Linked DNA regions of Pleomorphomonas sp. PLEO. The protein of the gene in region 2 interacts with the protein of the main gene of each other region in a pairwise test. Links are inferred from orthologs where the notes say so. Each region holds a gene or a part of one and is shown on either strand. Other genes may lie near its edges. The genes, in order: AB6N07_RS22315 and AB6N07_RS13850.

Region 1 (3,315 bases), 1.8 Mb from region 2 along the record:
CCGGCGGCAGGTCGTAGAGGTTCTTGTCCATGGCGTCGCCGGGGTGGATCTTGTTCTTGATGCCATCCAGGCCGGCCATGAGCAGCGCGACGAAGCAGAGATAGGGGTTGGCTGCCGGATCCGGGAAACGGGTCTCGACGCGCTTGGCCTTCGGGTTCGTCGTGTAAGGAATGCGGCAGGAAGCCGAGCGGTTACGAGCCGAATAGGCCAGCAGGACCGGCGCTTCATAGCCCGGTACCAGACGCTTGTAGCTGTTGGTCGACGGGTTGGAGAAGGCGTTGATCGCCTTGGCGTGCTTCAGGATACCGCCGATGTAGTAGAGGCAGGTCTCGCTGAGGTCGTTGTACTGGTTGCCCGCGAACACCGGCTTGCCATCTTTCCAGATCGACTGGTGAACGTGCATGCCCGAACCATTGTCGCCGAACACCGGCTTCGGCATGAACGTGGCCGTCTTGCCGTAGGCGTGGGCAACCTGATGGATCGCGTACTTGTAGATCTGCAGGTGGTCAGCCATGCGGGTCAGCGTCGAGAACTTCATGCCGAGCTCGTGCTGGGCAGAGGCCACCTCGTGGTGATGCTTCTCGACGACAACGCCCATCTCGGCCATCGCCGAGAGCATCTCGGAGCGCATGTCCTGCAGGCTGTCGATCGGCGGCACTGGGAAATAGCCGCCCTTGGTGCGGACGCGGTGGCCGAGGTTGCCAGACTCATACTCGGTGTCGCCGTTGGTCGGCAGCTCGACCATGTCCAGCTTGAAGCCCGTGTTGTAGGGTGTCACCGAGAAACGAACGTCGTCGAACACGAAGAACTCGGCTTCCGGGCCGAAGAACACGGTGTCGCCGATGCCGAGCGAGGCAACGTAGGCCTCGGCTTTCTTGGCGATCGAGCGCGGGTCGCGGCTGTAGGACTGGCCGGAGACCGGGTCGACGATATCGCAGACGATGACCAGGGTGGTCTGAGCGAAGAACGGATCGATGAAGGCCGTTTCCGGATCCAGGATCAGCGTCATGTCGGATTCGTTGATCGCCTTCCAGCCGGCGATCGACGAGCCGTCGAAGGCGGTGCCATTCTCAAGCATATCCTCGTCGACGAGGCCGATGTCGAACGTGACGTGCTGCCATTTGCCGCGCGGGTCGGTAAAGCGCAGGTCAACGTACTTGACGTCGTTGTCCTTGATCATTTTCAGAACATCAGCACCAGTAGTCATTTGCCCTTCCTTTCAGGGTTTTCTGGTCTTGTGGGGTGCTTCACGGCCGAATGTATGATCCGCCGGGATCCCCCAATTTCTCTGTATCGTTCTTTGCTGCCGGCCCGGAATCCGGGCACCGCGTCAAATTGCGTCGTTGCCGGACTCGCCGGTACGGATACGTATGGCATCCTCCACCGGCGACACGAAGATCTTGCCGTCGCCGATGCGGCCGGTCTGGGCAGCGTTGCGGATCGCATCGACGGCCTTGGCGACCATGTCATCGGTCATGACGACCTCGATCTTCACCTTCGGCAGGAAGTCGACAACGTATTCGGCACCCCGATAGAGCTCGGTATGGCCCTTCTGACGGCCGAAGCCCTTGGCTTCGGTGACGGTGATACCCTGGAGCCCCACTTCTTGTAGAGCTTCCTTCACCTCGTCCAGCTTGAAGGGCTTAATGATAGCCTCGATTTTTTTCATCGACCCCTTGTCTCCGTTGCTCCTGGCGCCGCGCGAGGCGATTTTTCCACCCTGCGCCGACCGAGACGCACCCTCTCAAGCATTCGACGTGCCAGTTCCGTCCCCTGCCGGTTCCTGGCGAAAAATGAGGCGACCACCGAGCGGTGAGCGACAAACATATCGAGGAATGCCCAACGGAGCGGCCTAAATATTATGCAACTGGAGTCCAATTGAGCAGAGTGCTGGGCGGTTAGGTGAATCTTCAATGGTTCGAGGTCGGTTGTCGGGGCTCCTCCAACCGCAGTTCCACACCGCATTTGTCGCATTCCGCCCAAGGGTGTAGACGGAAAGCGGCTGTCGATAGACGGAGCGATGGGCTCAAAAAGTCGAGGGAGCGAACCGGATGCATGGCGAACTACTGCTCACCCCGGCCGAGATGGGCCGAGCTGACGCTCTGACCATTGCCGGCGGTGTTCCCGGTGAACGGCTGATGGAGAGCGCGGGCTACGCCGTCACCGACGTCATCTGCGCGCGCTTCAGCCAGGGTACCCGCGCCGTCGTGCTATGCGGAATGGGCAACAACGGCGGCGACGGCTTCGTCATCGCCCGAGTCCTCAAACAGCGCGGCTTCATCGTGCGTGTCGCTCTCGCCTTGCCGGAGGGGATGACCGCTCGTGATTTGAAGGGCGATGCCGCTGGTGCCGAACGAGCTTGGCGCGGCGAAACGCTTCCGGCGACGCCAGACCTGTTCGATGACGCGGCGGTGATTGTCGACGCGCTCTATGGCGCCGGCCTCAGCCGCGACGTTTCCGGCCGCGATGCCGAGCTGATCGCCGCCGTCAATGCCGCCCGTGTCGAGGGGGCTCGCGTTTACGCCGTCGATCTGCCGAGCGGCATCGACGGCCGTACCGGCGAGATAAGGGGAACGGCGGTCGTTGCCGATGAAACCGTCACCTTCTTCCGCCGCAAGCCCGGGCATCTGCTCCTGCCCGGACGGACGCATTGTGGTCGGGTACGGCTCGCTCAGATCGGGATCGGTTCCGAGGTGCTGGCGGAAATTGGCCCGATGACGGCCGCCAATGGGCCGGCAGTATGGACCGGATGCTGGCCGGACTCCGCTGTCGACAGTCACAAGTACAGCCGCGGCGCGGCATTGGTGGCATCGGGACCTCTCACCTCCTGCGGTGCTGCCCGCCTGGCGGCCGAAGCGGCGCTCCGGGCAGGGGCCGGCATCGTCACCGTGGCAACGCCTCCGGACGCCATTGCCACGGTCGCCGCCTGGCGAGCGGCTTTCGTCGTCAAGCTAGCCGCCGACATGACGGTCCTTGCGACGCTCCTTGCCGAACCGCGTCTGCGTTCGGCGGTGCTGGGGCCTGGTCTCGGTCTTGGCGATGAAGTGTGGCTGGCGATCCGCGCCGCGCTTGAGGGGAATGTGGCGTTGGTACTCGATGCCGATGCCATCACTCAGGCCTCGCGCCGTCCGGACGAGGCTTTTGCTCTGATGAAAGCTCGCAAGGTCGGCGTTGTTCTCACACCGCACGAGGGCGAGTTTGCCCGCCTCTTTCCTGATATCGGCGGTTCCAAGCTAGACCGCGCTCGAGCGGCGGCTGCGCAGTCTGGCGCTGTCGTGCTTCTCAAGGGTGCGGACACGGTGATCGCCCATCCGG
Region 2 (3,318 bases):
GCGCGGCGAGGCGACGAACGAGGTTCTCAAGCTCCCGGATATTGCCCGGCCAGCGGTAGCGCTTGAGCCGTTCCACGGCGGCCGACTCGATCTGCTTGGAGGGTAAGCCCTCCTTCTCGGCCACGGTGAAAAAGTGCCGAACGAGATCGGGAATGTCCTCGATTCGCTCCCTGAGCGGCGGCAGGCGGATCGGCACCACGTTGAGGCGGAAGAACAGGTCCTCGCGGAACAGGCCCTGGTTGATCAGCAGCCTCAAGTCCTTGTTGGTGGCGGCGACAATGCGCACGTCGGTCTTGATCGGCGTACGGCCGCCGACGGTGGTGTATTCGCCCTGCTGCAACACGCGCAACAGTCGCGTCTGGGCATCCATCGGCATGTCGCCGATCTCGTCGAGAAACAGCGTGCCGCCCTCAGCCTGCTCGAACCGGCCGGCCGAACGGGCCTGCGCACCGGTGAAGGCACCCTTCTCGTGGCCGAACAGCTCGCTTTCGATGAGATCGCGCGGGATGGCCGCCATGTTGATCGGCACGAAGGGACCGTTGCGGCGTTTGCCGTAGTCGTGCAGCGCACGAGCTACCAGTTCCTTGCCGGTACCGCTCTCGCCGGTAATCATCACCGTCAGGTCGGTCTGCATCAAGCGGGCAAGAACGCGATAGATCTCCTGCATGGCCGGCGAACGACCGACCAGCGGCATGTTCTCCGAACCATCCTCGCCGACTTCCAGCCGCTGCTTGCCCTTGGGTTCGGCCAGGGCCCGACCGACGATGGAGATCAGCTCCTTGAGGTCGAAGGGCTTGGGCAGATACTCGTAGGCGCCCTTTTCGGAAGCGCGGATCGCCGTCATGAACGTGTTCTGCGCACTCATGACGACAACAGGCAGATCGGGACGCGCTTTCTTGATGCGCGGCAGCAGATCGAAGGCGTTTTCGTCGGGCATCACCACGTCGGTGATGACGAGATCGCCATCGCCTTGGCTAACCCAGCGCCACAGCGTCGCGGCGTTGGAGGTGAGCCGCACTTCATAACCCGCCCGCGACAGGGCCTGATTCAGCACCGTGCGGATTGCGGAGTCGTCGTCGGCGACGAGTATGCTGCCGGTAGGCATCGTAGAAGACCCTTTCAGTCCGCGATCTTGTCGACGTAGGCGGGAAGGAGGAGACGGAAGGTGGTGCGGCGCGGCTGGCTTTCGCATTCGATGACGCCGCCGTGGTCGCCAACGATCTTGGCGACCAGGGCGAGGCCGAGGCCGGTGCCATTGGTCTTGGTGGTAACGAAGGGATCGAACATGTGCGTCTGGATTTCTTCCGGCACGCCGGGGCCATTGTCGCGCACGCAGAATTCCAGCGGCAGGCTGACCCGCTCGCGCGTACCGGGCACGGAAAGCCGCACACCGGGCCGGAAGGCTGTCGTCAGCGCTATCTCGGCGTCCGGCGTGTCGGTCAGCGCCTCAGCGGCGTTCTTCACCAGATTGAGGAAGATCTGCACCAGTTGATCACGGTTGGCATAGACCGGCGGCAGCGACGGATCGTATTCCTCGACAATGCGGATATCGCGGGCAAATCCGGTCAGCGCCAGGCGTTTCACGTGCTCCAGCACGGCATGGATATTGACCGGCTCGCGCTCGATCGGCCGCTCGTCGGAGAACACCTCCATGCGGTCGACAAGCTTGACGATACGGTCGGCTTCATCAGTGATCAGTCGGGTCAGTGCCCGGTCTTCGTCGTCGGCCGCCTGTTCCAGAAGCTGCGCCGCGCCGCGAATGCCGCTGAGCGGATTCTTGATCTCGTGCGCCAGCATGGCAGCTAGGCCGGTCACGGAGCGGGCGGCGCCGCGATGGGTGAGCTGCTTGTCCATCTTGTCGGCCATGGTGCGCTCTTGCAGCATGATCACCACATGACCGGGCCGGTCGGATGCCGGGGCGGCATAGATATCGACGACACGCTCACCGCCATTGCGGGGCGTACCGACATCGACACGGTACTCGTTGACCGAAGCACCGCGCTCGCGCACCTGCTCGACGAGTTGAAGAAGCGGGCTGCCGAAGGGCACGAAGTGCCGGAGCGAATGCCGGCCGAGCACGGCGGCGCTGGACTGGAAGAAATTCTGCGCCGCATCGTTGGCCGAGCAGACCCTGCCTTCCGGATCGAGCATGATCACCGGATGCGGCAAAGCATTGAGGATCGACACTCCGAGATCCCGTTCCGCCTGAGTCTCCGCGCCTGGTGCGGATGATGACGTCGTCATGCGGCAACCCTCTCGAAACTCGCTCTGCCATCGGCGAACCACTCGTCGACGGCCTCCATCACCACGTCCGGCACCTCCGCCGTCAACGCTCGCCGCCGGATATCAGGCGCCGCCGCGTCGTCGCGCGGCATCGCGTCGAACGTCCAACCAACATGCTTGCGGGCCATCTTGAGGCCCAGGCCCTCGCGGTAGTGGCCCAGCATGTGCGCGTATTGCGCCTTGAGCGACGCAAGGATCTCGTCCCTGCCAGGAGCCTCGGCTTCGCCGCCGTTGGCGAGCGCCGCGGCGATCCGGCCCGGCAACCAGGGACGGCCATAGGCACCACGGCCGATCATCACCGCATCGGCGCCCGATTGATGAAGCGCTTCGCGGGCCGACGTCGCATCAATTACATCGCCGTTGACCACCAGCGGGATGGACACAGCCTCGCGCACGGCCCTCACCTTCGACCAGTCGGCCGCGCCCTTGTAGAACTGGTTGCGCGTACGGGCATGCACGGTCACCATGGCAACACCGGCCGCCTCGGCCCGTCGAGCCAGCTCCGGCGCGTTGATGCACCCGTCGTCCCAGCCGAGACGCATCTTCAGTGTCACCGGCACGCTGACGGCGCCAACCACAGCTTCGATCAGCGTCAGCGCATGATCGAGATCGCGCATCAGCGCCGAACCGGAATAACCCGACACCACCTTCTTGGCGGGGCAACCCATGTTGATGTCGATGATGTCGGCGCCACCGGCTTCCGCTGCCCGGGCGCCCTCGCCCATCCAGCGCGCTTCGCGACCGGCGAGCTGAACGACATGCAATCCGTCATCATCGGCTTCGGCACGCGCCGTCGTTTCCGGATGTCCTTCGAGCAGCGTTTCCGACGCCACCATTTCGGATACGGTGAGGCCTGCGCCGTAGCGGCGTGCGACACGGCGGAACGGCAGATCGGTGATGCCAGCCATCGGCGCGAGGAACACCGGCGACGGCAGAGTTACGCCGCCGACACAGAGTTCCGCCGCCGGCGCTGTCATCGCCTCGCGATCCGGCCTGGAAACCGCCATGCTTACACCTTGTGCACGAACTGCCATT

What was found.
Region 1: the proteins of AB6N07_RS13850 (region 2) and AB6N07_RS22315 interact in binary tests that used the Escherichia coli proteins (3 or more experiments, as listed by UniProt). The link is inferred for Pleomorphomonas sp. PLEO from one-to-one orthologs.

What each region holds. Positions count from the first base shown.
Region 1 is NZ_CP166625.1:4,823,413-4,826,727, reverse strand. Bases 1-2,996 are described here. They hold AB6N07_RS22315 (P-II family nitrogen regulator), read right to left. Parts: upstream 1,670-2,996; coding sequence 1,331-1,669; downstream 1-1,330. Other genes in these bases: AB6N07_RS22310 (NAD(P)H-hydrate dehydratase), read left to right, coding at 2,052-2,996; glnA (type I glutamate--ammonia ligase), read right to left, coding at 1-1,207. Outside these bases: more of AB6N07_RS22310, read left to right, coding at 2,997-3,315. UniProt on the Escherichia coli protein: P-II indirectly controls the transcription of the glutamine synthetase gene (glnA). P-II prevents NR-II-catalyzed conversion of NR-I to NR-I-phosphate, the transcriptional activator of GlnA. When P-II is uridylylated to P-II-UMP, these events are reversed.
Region 2 is NZ_CP166625.1:2,981,514-2,984,831, reverse strand. Bases 183-3,181 are described here. They hold AB6N07_RS13850 (nitrogen regulation protein NR(II)), read right to left. Parts: upstream 2,245-3,181; coding sequence 1,120-2,244; downstream 183-1,119. Other genes in these bases: dusB (tRNA dihydrouridine synthase DusB), read right to left, coding at 2,241-3,181; ntrC (nitrogen regulation protein NR(I)), read right to left, coding at 183-1,105. In the rest of the region: more of ntrC, read right to left, coding at 1-182; more of dusB, read right to left, coding at 3,182-3,290.